Regions from separate parts of the Clostridium sp. USBA 49 genome, predicted to be linked through region 2. Evidence: predicted binding sites of a transcription regulator. Region 2 holds the regulator's gene; each other region holds the start of a gene.

Region 1 (5,685 bases), on a different contig from region 2:
TTCCCTCTATAATTCCAATAACAAAGTGTATTGGCTGCATTAAAAGAATAAATGTATAAAAATCAAGTTCTGTTATTCTAGAAAAAAATGTTTCTAAAACTACACTAAAGGCTCCAAGCTGTAGGGCAGCTATGGAAGAAATTATACAAGATATAAATATTCGTTTTGAAGAATATCCTTTTTTCATTATAGTTTTATATATTAAAGGATATGATACAAAGCAAGCATAAAATCCAAGATTAAATACATTAGCTCCAAAGGCAAGAAGTCCTCCATCAGCAAAAAATAAAGCTTGAATTAAAATTAGAGAAGCCATAGTTAAAAAACCAGCATATGGTCCCAGTAAAATTGCAAGAAGCAATCCACCTCCAATGTGACCACTCGAACCAGTTCCTGGAATAGAAAAATTAATCATTTGAGCAGCAAAAACAAAAGCTCCCATAACTCCCATTAAAGGTATTTTTTTATCATCTAATTCATTATGTAAATTTTTTATAGAATATGCAATCCCTCCAAATGTAATAGCTGTCATAGTGCCGCCAACAGCTGGGGAAAGCAAAGCATCTGCCATGTGCATAAACTCACATCCTCATATAAAATTATATTTTTAGATAAAATAATATAATGATTAAACCACAATAAGCTGTAAATTAACTTTCATTATATAATTTATAGTATTTAAAATTTACTATTTAACCGATACATAATGGATAATTTTCAATAAAAAATTTTTTATTGAGTAATTATATAATAAATACATTAACATATTAATTTATATTTAATCAATTTATTTTTTTGTTTTATATTAAAAGTTCATTGCTAATTTTTCATAATGCTTATATAAAGCATGAAATCTTCCATTATAATCTTCATGCCAAGGTTTTTTCTTACCACAAAAATGAAGAATTACTGTGTTTTTTATAACATAATCCATATCACACATACCATTAGTCATAATCTTATAATAACGATAATATCTAACATCATAATTATATAATTTTTCATCTAGACTTTTTATTTTTTTTGAATATAAAGCATTTAGTATATCTTGATCAGGCATAATAAGCTTTGCTTTATTTTTTTCTACAAATTTGTATATTTCATTTTCATTTATAAATTTTCTTTGAAGTTCTAAATTCATTAAAAGAACTCCAGAATTATAATAAGCATTAATTTCATAAGGATATAATCTTAACTTATTAATTCCTTTAACTGTAATTTTATCATGATATGCTGCGGCATAAAGATATTCATTAATATCCATATCATATAATTCTCTAATTGGATTTATAATTAAAATATCTGGATCTAAATATAATACACGATCAATTTCTTTTGGCAAAAATTTAAATGCTAAAAGCCTATAATACATTTCTTTTGTATAATGTAATATAATTGGTGCATCTTCAAAATAGCTATTATCTATATATAATATTTCTAACTGACTTCCATGCATTTTAATAAAATTATTTAAATCTTCTAATTCTTCATCTTTAATGCTTGAATGCATTAAGTAAATGGTAAATTTTTCTTTGGGATTGCTAAAAAAAAGTGATTTAAGCATAACTTTTAAAGGCTTAATATAATTAGAATTTAATGTTACAAGTATATTCATATAAATACACCACTCCTGCTTCTATAAAATTTGAACATATTTACTAAAATTCCCTAAAACAATTTTATTTATAAATTTATTTATATATTATATTTTACCTTATATTACTACAAATAGAAGCCGCTTTCAAAAAAATATATTGAAAGCGGCCTTTATTTATTATTTATTCTTTGTTTTTTATTATTTCATTATTTTACAAATATTATTTGTAAACTCCAAAGGATCATTTATTGGTAATCCTTCAATAAGAAGAGCTTGATTATATAATAAATTTGTATAAAGTTCAAGTTTATCTTTATCATTTTGAAAAGCTTCTTTCAATGATTTAAACACATCATGATTTACATTTATCTCTAAAATTTTATCTGCTTTTATTTTTTGGTCATTTGGCATAGAATTTAATATTTTTTCCATTTCAATTGATATTTCACCTTCATTTGACAAACATACAGGATGATTCTTTAATCTTTTTGAAGCTCTTACATCTTTAACTTTATCACCTAAAATTTCTTTCATTTTATTAAATAAATCCTTATTTTCTTCATTTTGATCTTTATTAGAATCTTTATCCTGTTCTGACTCTATTCCTAAATCGCCGCTTGAAACAGATTTAAATTCTTTATCTTTATATTGCATTAACATTTTAACTGCAAATTCATCTATATCATCTGTAAAGTATAAAATTTCGTATCCTTTATCTTGTACAAGCTCTGCTTGCGGAAGCTTTTCAATTCTTTCAATTGATTCTCCTACTGCATAATATATATATTTTTGTTCTTTGGGCATTCTTGATACATACTCATTTAAAGTAACCAACTTCTTTTCTTTTGATGAGTAAAACATTAATAAATCTTGTAATACATCTCTATTACTTCCAAATTCACTATAAATACCATATTTTAATTGTCTTCCAAAGGACTTATAAAATTTTTCATATTTATCTCTTTCATTTTTAAGCATATTTTCTAATTCATTTTTAATTTTATTCTTTATGTTTTTAGCAATAAGTTTTAATTGCCTGTCATGTTGAAGTATTTCTCTAGATATATTAAGAGATAAATCTTCTGAATCAACTATACCTTTTACAAATCCAAAGTAATCAGGCAATAAATCTGGGCATTTATTCATAATCATAACACCATTAGAATAAAGCTCTAAACCTTTTTCATATTCTTTAGTATAAAAATCATATGGCATTTTTTCAGGAATATATAAAATAGCATTATAATTTACTGCTCCATCAACACTTATATGAATATGTTTTAAAGGTTTATCGAATCCATAATGTTTTTCAGAATAAAAATTATCATAATCTTCTTTAGTAAGCTCATTTTTATTCTTTCTCCATATTGGAACCATACTATTTATAATTTCTTCTTCTTTGTATTCTTCATATTCATTTTCAGTTCCTTCTTTTAATCTGCTTTTTGTTATATCCATTTTAATTGGGTATCTTATAAAATCAGAATATTTCTTTATAATAGATTTTAATCTATATTCATCTAAAAATTCATCATAATTTTCATCTTCAGTATTTTCTTTTATTTTCATTATTATATCTGTACCAACAGAGTCCTTTTCACACTTTTCAATAGTATATCCTTCTACCCCTTTAGATTCCCATTTATAAGCTTCATCACTTCCCAAAGCTTTGCTTATAACAGTAACTTTATCAGCAACCATAAATGCAGAATAAAATCCAACACCGAATTGTCCTATTATGTCATATCCATCTTTTATTTCATTTTCAGTTTTAAATTTTAATGAACCACTTTTTGCTATAACTCCAAGATTTTCATCTAATTCTTCTTTTGTCATTCCAATACCAGTATCTGAAACTTTTAATATTCTGTTTTCTTTATCAGGTATTACTTTAATAAAATAATCTTCCTTATTAAATGTAAGAGAATCATCTTTTAATGTTTTGTAATAAATCTTATCTATTGCATCACTAGCATTTGAAATAAGTTCTCTTAAAAAAATCTCCTTATTAGTATAAATGGAATTAATCATAAGGTCTAAGAGTCTTTTAGACTCTGCTTTAAACTGTTTTGTTTCCATATAAACTTCCCCTTTCGTTATTAATCTATTGTATAGGACTATATAACATATTTGTCTATAAAATTAAATTTTATTAGCACTCTAATATTTTGAGTGCTAATCCATAATTTTTATATAACACCTTTTAATGTTTAAGTCAATATATTTATGTAAATTTCATTGTAAATAACTTTGTGAGAAATAAAAATTTTTCTATACAATCTAAAATTTCATAATTATATTATACAACCTTTTCTTCTTCTGATAAAACTTCATTCATGCTTCCAGTTCTATATCCTATTAAATCTAAAGTTACATATTTAAATCCTATTTTTTTAAGTTCATTACCTATTTTATCCATTATATCTAAATCAAAAAAACGTGCTCTGTCTTCTGGAGCAACTTCAATTCTGGCAATTTCATCATGATGTCTTACTCTTAGTTGTTTAAATCCCATATCTATTAAAAATTGCTCTGCTTTTTCAACCATACTTAATTTATCAATGGTTATTTCTTTTCCATATGGAAATCTTGAAGAAAGACAGGCAAAAGAAGGTTTATTCCAAGTTGGCAGATTAAGCATCTTTGATAGCTTTCGAATATCATCTTTAGTAAGTTCTGCTAATTTTAATGGGCTTATTACTCCTTGTTCCTTTGCTGCTTTCATACCTGGTCTAAAATCTCCAATATCATCAAAATTTGAGCCATCAAATACATGTTTAAGCCCATATTTATCAGCTTCTTTTCTAACTTTGGAAAACAACTCAGTTTTACAAAAATAACATCTATTAACAGGATTTTTAGAAAATCCTTCTATATCTAATTCTTCAGATGTTATAATTACATGTTTTGCACCAATTTGTTTTATATATTCTTTTGCTTCGTTAAATTCTCTTTCAGGATATGATGATGACCTGGCTGTAACAGCTATAATATTATCTTTAAGTACATCATAAGCAACCTTTAATAAAAATGTACTATCTACACCACCTGAGTAAGCGATAGCTCCACTTCCTGCCTCTTTAAGTATATCTTTTAATTTTTGAAATTTATCCATTAATTCCATAAATATTTTTACCTCCTATATTAAAAAAACTTTTACATTCCAATTATACTATAAATAAAAATATTTGTTTATTTTTTATAGAAAAATAGGATATTGCAAAAATTATTTTAAAATAATTTTTGCAATATCCTATTTTGATTAACTTATTTTATTCAAGAGAATTGTTTTATTAGTAATTGTATTTACATTTATTTTTACTTCTTTCTTAGGTGATTTTCTTAAAAGATATATAGAAAGTATGGTTGAAATTGCATCAGAAACGGGATATGCTATCCATACTCCAATTGTACCTAACAGTTCAACAAATATAATAGCTAATGGTATAAATGCAATCAACTGCCTAAAAATAGATAATAAGAAACTTTTTTTGGCTTCTTTTATTGCTTGATAATAATATATTGCAATATAATATACTCCAGTTAAAGGAAGTAAGAAAATGCATATTCTTAAAGCTTTCACAGTTGAATATAATATTTCTTTATCTTGTAAGAAAAATCCTATAATTTTAGTTGCAAATAAATTAATAATTATAAAAAACACTAAAGAAGTTATAGTTACAATTTCTATTGATAAAGAAACTGTTTTCTTTACTTTATTAAATTTTTTAGCACCAAAATTATATGCTGCAATAGGCTGCATTGCAGAACTAATTCCAATTATAGCAATAAACATAAACATAGAAACTTTAGTTACTATACCAACAATTATTATTGCACTATCTCCACCAGTAGAATAAAGTAAATTATTTAAAATTACAGCTACAATGGCATCTGAAATTTCAACTATAAAAGTAGAAAAACCAATGGCAATAATTCCTTGAATTAAATTCTTATCTAAAGCTTCTTTAATGCATTTTATCGAAAATTTAATTTTAAAATTATTAATTACTTTTCTAAATTTATAAAATACAAATATACAGGATATAATTTGAGAAATAACTGTTGCTATTGCAGCACCTTTTACT
Region 2 (5,685 bases):
AAGTTATAAAATTAAATCCAGAACATATATCTTGTTATAGCTTAATAGTTGAAGAAGGAACTGTTTTTTATGATATGGATAGAAAAGGAAAATTAAACCTTCCTGATGAAGATGACGTAGTAGCAATGTATGATTTTTGTGTAAATTTTTTAAAAGATAATGGATATTTACAATATGAAATATCTAATTTTTCAAAAAAAAATTTAGAATGCAAGCATAATTTAACATATTGGAACCTAAAAGATTATATAGGATGTGGATCTGGAGCGCATTCATATATAGAAGGATTAAGGTATAAAAATTATGATGATATAGAAAAATATATAAATATGATAAATAAAAATAAAAATGCAGTAATAGAAGAATATAAAAATACTATAGAAGATGAAATGGAAGAATTTATGTTTTTAGGTCTTAGAAAAATAGAAGGAATATCCATAAAAGACTTTAAAAATAGATTTAAAATAGATATTTACGATATATATAAAGATGTTATAGAAAAATTTGTAAAAAGAAATTTGTTAATAAAAAATAAAGATCGTATATATCTTTCTTATGAAGGAGTTAAATTATCAAATCAAGTTATGTGTGAATTTATATTAAATTAAAATAAAGTGAAAAGATAAGAAAATAGGAGGAATATTAACTTAAATACATATTTTATTAAATTATAATTTATTTTTGTGTTTAATAATAAATTGACAAAACAATTATAGAGTGATATTTTTTAATCATGGCAATTAGCACTCACCAATACTGAGTGCTAACAAAATATATGTTCAGAACTTTTAAATAAATTAGGAGGAAAATATGGAAATGGATGAAAGAAAAATAAAAATACTTCAGGCTATAATTAATGATTATATTAATACTGCTGAGCCTGTTGGATCCAGAACCATAGCAAAAAAGTATAATTTAGGGATAAGTTCTGCAACTATAAGAAATGAGATGGCTGATTTAGAAGAAATGGGATATCTTGAACATCTTCATACTTCTTCTGGAAGAAAGCCTTCAAATAAAGGTTATAGATTATATGTAGATAAGTTAATGAAACTTACTTCATTATCTTTAGAAGAAGAAATTTTAATAAAAAATCAAATATTAAATGCAGCTCTTTACGAAGTTGATAAAATTATTAAGCAAGCTACTCAATTATTATCAGAACTTACTAAATTAACATGCATCGTGAAAACTCCGTCTGCTAAAAAAAGTTATTTAAAATCTATTCAACTTGTAAAAGTTGATAATAATGCAGTTTTAGCAGTAATAATTACAGATACAGGTTTGATTAAGAATACTATAATTAGAATAAAAAAACCAATTGATAATGGTATACTTATTAAATTAAGCAACATTTTAAATAATAAATTAAAAAATCTTACTATTGAAGAAATAAATTTATCTGTAATTAACAGTATAAAAATAGATTTGGCTAATCATGAAGAAATATTTGATGCTATCATACCAGCACTTTATGAAAGCTTAAATGAAGCAGAGAACTCTGAGGTTTATTTAGAAGGTACAACAAATATATTTAATTATCCAGAGTATAATAATATAGAAAAAGCTAGAGAATTTTTACACTTAATAGATAATAAAGAACTCATTCAAAGTCTTTTAAATACTAATAGTTCTATATCTATAAGTATAGGAGAAGAAAATTATGTTGAAAGTGCAAAAGATTGTGCCGTTATTTCAGGAGTTTATAGATTAGGAGATAGACCTTTAGGAGTTATAGGAGTTATAGGACCTACTAGAATTCCTTATGCAAAAGTAGTTACTGTTCTTACTAAAATAGTAAAAGAAGTAAATGATGCATTGAGCAAAAAGTATTTAGATAATAAATAGTTTCTTGATAAAAATAATTATTTTATTTAATTATATTTTATAATGTAAAAACTACGAAAGGAAGAAGTGAGTAATGGAAAAAGAAAATAAAAATGAAACTGCTTTTGAAGAAATTAAAGAAGATAATATTTTTGATAAAGCTAAAGAAACTGAAATTTCTGATGAGGCAGAGATATTAGAAGATAAGGAGTTTGAATGTATAGAAGAAAATAAAGAGAATTCATTAGAAGCTATGGTTAAAGAATTAAAAGATTCAAATAAAAAATTACAAGATGAAAATACTAAATTAAATAATGAAATTGAGGCTCTAAAAGAAAAAATATTAAGAATTACAGCTGAATATGATAATTACAGAAAAAGAACTAATAAGGAAAAAGAGTCTATATATACAGAAGCGTGTGAAGATGTTCTAAAAAATATATTACCAGTTTTAGATAATTTAGAAAGGGCTGCTACTGTAGAAGGAAGTGTTGAAGATATAAAAAAAGGAATTGACATGGTTATTAAGCAATTTAAGGATAGTTTAGATAAACTTAATGTAGAAGAAATATCTACAGATGGAAAATTTGATCCTAATTTTCATAATGCAGTTATGCATATTGAAGATGAAAATTATGGAGAAAAAGAAATTGTTGAGGTATTTCAAAAAGGATATATTAGAGGAAATAAGGTTTTAAGATATAGTATGGTTAAAGTTGCAAATTAGAAACAGAAATATATTCAATTTAAAATTTGAAAGAATATTTAATTAAAGGAGGATTTTAATATGGGAAAAGTAATAGGAATCGATTTAGGTACAACTAATTCATGTGTAGCAGTTATGGAAGGAGGAGAACCAGTAGTTATTCCTAACTCAGAAGGAGGAAGAACTACACCATCTGTAGTATCATTTCAAGCAAATGGAGAAAGACTTGTAGGTCAAATTGCAAAAAGACAAGCAATAACTAATCCAGACAGAACTATAATATCAATAAAAAGACATATGGGAACAAGCTATAAGGTAAATATAGATGGTAAAGAATATACTCCACAAGAAATCTCAGCTATGATACTAATGAAAATTAAGGCTGATGCAGAAGCTTATCTTGGAGAAAAGGTTACTCAAGCTGTTATTACTGTTCCAGCATATTTTAATGATAGTCAAAGACAAGCAACAAAGGATGCTGGAAAAATTGCAGGACTTGAAGTTTTAAGAATTATAAATGAACCAACAGCCGCATCACTTGCTTATGGTCTTGATAAACAAGATGAAAGTCATAAAATACTTGTATATGATTTAGGTGGAGGTACATTTGATGTATCTATACTAGAACTTGGAGATGGAGTATTTGAAGTTAAGTCTACAAATGGTAATACTAAGCTTGGTGGAGATGATTTTGACCAAAGAATTATAGATTATATAGCTGATACATTTAAAAAAGAAAATGGAATAGATTTAAGAAATGATAAAATGGCTCTTCAAAGATTAAAAGAAGCAGCTGAGAAGGCAAAAATCGAATTATCATCTTCATTACAAACAAATATAAATCTTCCATTTATAACAGCTGATGCTACAGGTCCAAAGCACATAGATATGAATTTAACCAGAGCTAAATTTAATGAATTAACTCATGATTTAGTAGAGGCTACTATTGAGCCAATGAGAAAAGCACTCCAAGATGCTGGACTTTCAATAAATGAAATAGATAGAGTAATATTAGTTGGTGGTTCTACTAGAATACCAGCTGTACAAGAAGCAGTTAAGAATTTTACAGGTAAAGAACCATCAAAAGGTGTTAATCCTGATGAATGTGTTGCTGTTGGAGCAGCAATTCAGGCAGGTGTTTTAACTGGAGATGTTAAAGATGTACTTCTTCTTGATGTAACTCCATTGACACTTGGAATAGAAACATTAGGTGGAATAGCTACTCCTTTAATTCCAAGAAATACAACAATACCAACAAGAAAAAGTCAAATATTCTCAACTGCTGCAGACGGTCAAACATCTGTTGAGATACATGTAGTTCAAGGTGAAAGACAGATGGCTGCAGATAATAAGTCTCTTGGAAGATTTACTTTATCAGGAATTGCACCAGCACCAAGAGGAGTCCCACAAATTGAAGTTACTTTTGATATAGATGCTAATGGTATAGTAAATGTTTCTGCAAAAGATAAGGGTACAGGAAAAGAAGCTAATATTACAATTACTGCTTCAACAAATTTAAGTGATGATGAAATTGAAAAAGCTGTAAAAGAAGCAGAAAGATATGCAGAAGAAGATAGAAAGAGAAAAGAAACTATTGAAGTAAAAAATAATGCAGATCAGATGGTATATCAAGCAGAAAAAACTCTAAAAGATTTAGGAGACAAAGTTTCTGCAGAAGATAAAGCTAAAATAGAAGAAAAAATTAAAGCTGTAAATGCAGTTAAAGATGGAAATGATTTAGAGGCTATAAAAAAAGCAACAGAAGAATTAACACAAGAATTTTATGCTGTATCTGCTAAAATATATCAAGCTAATGGTGGAGCAGAAGGAGCAGGCTTTGATCCAAATAATATGGGTGGAGCTAATGCTGGAACTCAAGCACCTAAAGATGATAATGTAGTTGATGCAGATTTTAAAGTAGAAGATGACAAATAATAAATAATATGTATAATATATAAGGGATGGGTAACATGGCCCCTCCCTTAATTTAAGTTTAAATTGTTTATAATTTATAGTTTATTAAATGGCAGGTGGTGGAAACGGGATGGCGAAAAAGGATTATTACGAGATTCTTGGACTTCAAAAAGGTGCAAGTGATGATGAAATTAAAAAGGCATTTAGAAAGCTAGCAATTAAATATCATCCTGATAAGAATAGAGGAAATAAAGAGGCTGAAGAAAAATTTAAAGAAATAAATGAAGCATATCAAGTTTTATCAGATCCTGATAAAAGAGCTAAATATGATCAATTTGGTACTGCTGATTTTAATGGAAGTGGATTTGAAGGCGGTTTTGGTGGATTTGACTTTTCTGATATAGGTGGTTTTGGAGATATATTTGAAAGCTTTTTTGGTGGTGGATTTGGTTCTTCAAGAAGGAAAAACGGACCTGAAAGAGGGGCTGATATAGAATATACTTTAAATCTAACTTTTGAAGAAGCTGTATTTGGAGCAGAAAAAGAAATAGCTATAAATAGATATGAAAGATGTGAAACTTGCGGAGGAAGCGGTGCAAAGCCTGGGACATCTCCTAAAACATGTGATAAATGCGGAGGTACAGGACAAATTAGAGTTCAAAGAAATACTCCACTAGGAAGTTTTGTAAGTGTTAATACATGTGATAAATGTGCAGGTAAAGGAACAATTATTACTGAACCATGTAGTAATTGTAGAGGAACTGGTAAAGAAAGAAAACATAGAAAAATTAAAATTAATGTACCTGCCGGTGTAGATAATGGTAATGTAATACCGCTTAGAGGACATGGAGAACATGGTGCAAATGGAGGACCTCCAGGAGATTTATATGTTAATATAAGAGTGGCTTCTCATCCTATATTTAAAAGAAAAGGCTTTGATATATATATAGATAGTCATATAAGTTTTGCTAAGGCTGCTTTGGGATGTGAATTAAAGGTTCCAACTGTTGATGGTGAAGTAAAATATGATGTTCCAGCCGGAACTCAACCTGGAACAATATTTAGACTAAGGGGCAAAGGTGTTCCTAGGTTAAATAGTTCAGGTAGGGGAGATCAATATGTTAATATAATTGTAGATATTCCAAAGAGCTTAAATGAAAGACAAAGAGAAGCTTTAAAAGCATTTATGGAAGCTAGCGGCGAAGAATATGAAGATAATAAAAAATCTTTTATGGATA
Region 3 (5,685 bases), on a different contig from region 2:
TTTATAATTACATAAATATTTATGTTAAGTATATGTTATACATTTAACATAAAAACTATATTATCATTATGTAAAGTGAATTGTAATATAAAATTTTTATTAATTATATGTTAAACAAAATAATTTAATTTATATTGAAAATGCTAAATTTATGGTATATATTAAAAACAAAAGATAAAAATTAAACTATAATATGTCTAGAGGAGAAAAATAATGGCTGATTTTGACAGTGTAAAAGAATTTGATAAAGGTATAATAATTAAAAATGTCAAAAATTTTGAACTCAATCATATTTTTGATTGTGGACAATGTTTTAGATGGCATAAAGAAGAAAATGGAAACTATATTGGAGTAGCTTTTAATAAAGTATTAGAAATAGAAAAAAAAGATAATGATATAATTATATATAATACAAATGAAGATGAATTTAATAAAATTTGGGTAGAGTATTTTGATCTTAATAGAGACTATGGTAAAATAAAAAAAATTTTAAGTAAAGATCCATTACTAAAAATTGCAGTAGAGTATGGGTATGGTATAAGAATTCTTAAACAAGATCCTTTTGAGATTGTAGTATCTTTTATAATTTCTGCCAATAACAGAATACCAATGATAAAAAAGACAATCGAAAATATTAGCAAAAACTTAGGGAATGCAATAGATTATAAAGGAAAAACTTATTATACTTTTCCATCTATAGAAGAACTTCATAAAGCTTCTATGGAGGACATAGAAGCTTGTGGTGCAGGTTTTAGAGCTAAATATATATATGATACAGTAGATAAAATATACAAAAGTCAAAAATATGAATATAATAAAAATTACGATTTAGATTTTATAAAAAATCAAGAAGATGATATATGCCATAGTATGCTCCAAAATTTCAGCGGAATAGGTCCTAAAGTTGCAGACTGTATTATGCTTTTTTCTATGAATAAGCTTTCAGCTTTTCCTGTAGATGTATGGGTAAAGAGAGCTATGCAGCATTTTTATCTTGCACCAGATGTATCTTTAAAAAAAATAAGAGAATTTGCAAGAAATAAATTTGGAGGATTTTCTGGATTTGCTCAGCAATATCTTTTTTATTATGCAAGAGAAAACAATATACATGTTTAATATAAATTTTAAAGGTGAAACTATGTTAATAAAAATTAAAGCATTTTGTAAAAACTTATTTAAATCAATGTATGATAATAGAGCATATATTATGATAATATTAATTGCACTTTTTATATTTATCATGGCATATGAATATTATGGTCATTATTTTAATATATTTAGAAATCCACAAAAGATAAAAAATATTATATTATCTTATGGTGATTATAGTATTTTTGCCTTTTTAGCATTACAAATTATACAAGTAATAGCATTTTTTATACCTGGTGAAGTTATACAAATTGCAGGAGGATATATATATACAACTTTTGAGGGAGGATTTCTTTCGTTATTAGGCATAACTATAGGAAGTGCTATTGTATATTCTATATCTAGATTTTATGGTAAGCCTTTTATAGAAAAAATAATATCAAAGAAACATATAAAATTTTTTGATAAAATTTTAAAACTTGGAAATATTAATTTTGCAATTTTTTTATTATATTTAATTCCTGGCATACCTAAAGATGTTTTAGCTTATATATGTGGTATTTCAAATATAAAATTTAAAAATTTTATGATTTATTCTACAGCAGGCAGAATTCCAGGTATATTTTTATCAGCATTTTTTGGTTTTAAAATGTATTCAGGCAATAAAAATATGCTTATTATTATTGCAATAACTGCATCTATTTTATTTATAGTTGGAATTTTTAAAGGTGAAAAAATTATAAAATCTTTAATTAGAAAGGAATAAAAAAGACATCATAATGAATTTTATATTTCATTATGATGTCTTTTTATTTTTATGTAAGATAAATATAAAATTATGCTGAATATTGATAATATAGCTAAAATAAAAATTGCACAATGAAAGAAAAATTCTTCAGGAAGAACATTTATAATAGGATCAAGTTCAGGATCAAATTCCCAATAATCGTTATTAAAAAATATTTTATGGAAAATAGTGAAACTTTTATCAAAGTTTATAGCAAAAGGTACAGAAAGCAATATAGGAATAGATATAAGAAATATAGAACTTAGTTTTAAAAATTTAAAATTTCTTTTTTTTATTTTATAAAATATTCCAAATAAACTTAAAAAGAAAGTAATATACATAATAGTATTAAATTTAATAAATATATTTTTTACTTCAGCAAAATGTATTTCACCTTCTTTAGAAGTTTTAAAAGAAGGCATATTAAGTTTAGTTATATTTTTATTTTTAAGATAATCTATTAATATATCATAATTTTTAATAATTTCTTCCTTTTGCATTCCATAATTTTTAGATATATTTAAATAATCAATATCTAAATAATATAATTTTTTAAATGATAAAGTAATATTAACAGATAAAGATATTAAAAATAATGCAATAGTTATAGATAATAAAAAATTTGTAAATTTATAAAAAAAATTATTTGATTTATTCATTAAAAAAAAATCCTCCGATTATAAAATATACTATTTATTTTATAAAACAGTATATATTTAGTCAACTATTATATTTTAATTAGATTTTTTCATGTATAAATTTAAATTTATAAGATAATAATATTTATTGTTTGAGTTTTATTTTGGATAAAATTATCAAATTGAAATTTTAATCAAAATTAATTAATTCATTATAAATTTAGAAATATAATAAAAAAAAGAGTAAAAAGGCAAATTATTAAAATATTTTATAATAAAATTATATTTTCAAGGTTAAATGAGCAAATAAGTTAAAATATGACATTTGCTATTATTCTAAGTATTAATTATTATAATAATTGTGTTAGCACTCATTAATGTTGAGTGCTAACAATAATGAATTTAAGTTTATAATATTATTAATCATAAATTATAAAAAAGTTTAAGGAGGGGTTTAAATGAGAATTAGACCACTTGGTGACAGAGTTGTTATTAAAAGATTGGAAGCTGAGGAAAAAACAAAAAGCGGTATAGTATTAACAGGTACTGCTAAAGAAAAACCACAAGAAGCTGAGGTTGTAGCAGTAGGACCTGGTGGATTAGTTGATGGAAAAGAAGTAAAGATGGAAGTTAAAGTAGGAGATAAAGTATTATTTTCTAAGTATGCCGGTACTGAAGTTAAAGTTGACGGCGAAGAATATACTATTATAAAACAAGATGATATTTTAGCAATTGTTGAATAATTAATTAAGTTTGGAGGGATGTAAAATGGCTAAAAAGATATTATATGGTGAAGAAGCTAGAAGAGCAATGCAAAGAGGTGTAGATGCTTTAGCTGACACTGTAAAAATAACACTTGGACCAAAAGGAAGAAATGTAGTTTTAGATAAAAAATTTGGTGCTCCTCTTATAACTAATGATGGAGTTACAATAGCAAGAGAAATTGAATTAGAAGATCCTTTTGAAAATATGGGAGCACAACTTGTTAAAGAAGTTGCTACAAAAACTAATGATGTAGCAGGAGATGGAACTACTACAGCAACACTTCTTGCTCAAGCAATAATAAGAGAAGGATTAAAAAATGTTACAGCTGGAGCTAATCCAATGCTTATAAGAACTGGTATCAATAAAGCCGTAGAAAAAGCTGTTGAAGAAATCAAAAAGATTTCAAGACCAGTTGATGGAAAAGAAGACATAGCTAGAGTTGCTTCAATATCAGCTGCTGACGAAGAAATAGGAAAGCTTATAGCTGATGCTATGGAAAAAGTAGGTAATGAAGGTGTTATAACAGTTGAAGAATCAAAATCTATGGGCACTGAATTAGATGTTGTTGAAGGAATGCAGTTTGATAGAGGATATGTAAGCCCATATATGGTTACTGATACTGAAAAAATGGAAGCTGTTCTAGACGATCCATATATACTTATAACTGATAAAAAGATTTCTAACATACAAGAAATCCTTCCAATACTTGAACAAATAGTTCAACAAGGAAAGAAACTTTTAATAATAGCTGATGATATAGAAGGAGAAGCATTAGCTACATTAGTTGTTAATAAATTAAGAGGAACATTCACTTGCGTAGGAGTTAAAGCACCAGGATTTGGAGATAGAAGAAAAGAAATGCTTCAAGATATAGCAATACTTACTGGTGGAGAAGTTATATCTGAAGAATTAGGAAGAGATTTAAAAGAAGTTACTATTGATATGCTTGGAAGAGCTGAAAGCGTAAAAGTTTCTAAAGAAAATACTACAATAGTTAACGGAAAAGGCGACGCAAACGAAATTCATAATAGAGTTAACCAAATAAAAGCTCAAATAGAAGAAACTACTTCAGATTTTGATAGAGAAAAATTACAAGAAAGATTAGCTAAACTTGCTGGAGGAGTTGCAGTTATAAAAGTTGGTGCAGCTACTGAAACAGAGCTTAAAGAAAGAAAACTTAGAATAGAAGATGCACTAGCAGCTACAAAAGCAGCTGTTGAAGAAGGTATAGTCCCAGGTGGTGGAACTGCATATATTAATGTAATAAATGAAGTTGCTAAACTTACTTCAGATGAACCAGATGTTCAAGTTGGTATAAACATTATAAAGAGAGCATTAGAAGAGCCAGTAAGACAAATAGCATTCAATGCTGGACTTGAAGGTTCTGTAATAATAGAAAAAATTAGAAACAGCGAACCAGGAACAGGATTTGACGCTTTACATGAAACTTATGTAAATATGATCAAAGCTGGTATAGTTGACCCAACTAAAGTTACAAGAAGCGCACTTCAAAATGCAGCTTCAGTAGCAGCTACTTTCTTAACAACTGAAAGTGTAGTTGCTGATATACCAGAAAAGAACCCAGCACCAGCAATGCCTGCTGGCGGAATGGGAATGGACGGAATGTATTAAAATAAAAAATAAAGAATTCCCCTATATTGGGGAATTTTTTATTTTTTGAAAAAAGAATATTGATAAAACCACAATTATGATAAAATATAAAAAAATAAATAAAAATATGTAAATTTATACTATTTTATATATTGTGTATACTTATGATTAAATGTATAATAATAACATAAATAAAAATTATTAAATTACATAAAATATTATATAATTTTAAATATAATTTATATAAAATTAAAATAATTACAATAATTAAAAAATTAACAAAGTATATAAAATATTGCATTAATTATATTAAAAAATTCATTTAAGGAGTATTATCCTATGGAATTTAAGGTTAAAAGAAGGCTAGGAGATTTATTAGTTCAAGAAGGTAAAATCTCAATGCTCCAGCTTAGAGAATCATTAATGAAACAAAGAACTTTAGGGAAAAAGCTTGGAGAAATTTTAATAGATGATGGATTAGTTACAGAAGAAGATATTATAGAGGTACTAGAAAAACAGACTGGAATTCAAAGGATAAATATAGATAGTATAACAATAGACAAAAAAGCAATAAAATCAGTTCCAGAAAGCATATGTTTAAAACATGATCTAATTCCATTTGGATTTAATGAAAACAAAATAAAAATAGCTATGTGGGATCCTTTAAATATATTTGCAATTGATGATGTTTCTATAGCGTCAGGATTTGAAGTTGAAACTTATATAGCACTTAAAAGTGAAATAAAAAAATACATAGAAAGATATTATTCTGATCAGCAAGTACTTAAAGCTGCA

The links. Region 2 encodes HrcA, which represses chaperone genes, less so after heat shock. Its sites were predicted from a motif close to TGTTAGCACTCNNNNNNNNNGAGTGCTAACA; they were not measured.
Region 1: a site for HrcA is predicted at 3,748-3,778, ahead of htpG (molecular chaperone HtpG). Genes of this name have one in related genera too.
Region 3: a site for HrcA is predicted at 2,877-2,907, ahead of groES (co-chaperone GroES). Genes of this name have one in related genera too.

Annotation. Positions count from the first base shown of each region.
Region 1 covers NZ_FUYD01000001.1:339,930-345,614, forward strand. The annotation lists gene B5D11_RS01470 (energy-coupling factor ABC transporter permease) at 1-577, opposite strand, end outside; gene B5D11_RS01475 (glycosyltransferase family 8 protein) at 806-1,615, opposite strand; gene htpG (molecular chaperone HtpG) at 1,796-3,676, opposite strand; gene larE (ATP-dependent sacrificial sulfur transferase LarE) at 3,897-4,721, opposite strand; gene B5D11_RS01490 (MATE family efflux transporter) at 4,860-5,685, opposite strand, start outside.
Region 2 covers NZ_FUYD01000002.1:132,075-137,759, forward strand. The annotation lists gene hemW (radical SAM family heme chaperone HemW) at 1-608, shown strand, start outside; gene hrcA (heat-inducible transcriptional repressor HrcA) at 811-1,848, shown strand; gene grpE (nucleotide exchange factor GrpE) at 1,922-2,554, shown strand; gene dnaK (molecular chaperone DnaK) at 2,615-4,468, shown strand; gene dnaJ (molecular chaperone DnaJ) at 4,578-5,685, shown strand, end outside.
Region 3 covers NZ_FUYD01000004.1:81,199-86,883, reverse strand. The annotation lists gene B5D11_RS05515 (DNA-3-methyladenine glycosylase family protein) at 214-1,116, shown strand; gene B5D11_RS05510 (TVP38/TMEM64 family protein) at 1,139-1,855, shown strand; gene B5D11_RS05505 (TIGR01906 family membrane protein) at 1,876-2,535, opposite strand; gene groES (co-chaperone GroES) at 2,973-3,257, shown strand; gene groL (chaperonin GroEL) at 3,283-4,911, shown strand; gene B5D11_RS05490 (GspE/PulE family protein) at 5,230-5,685, shown strand, end outside.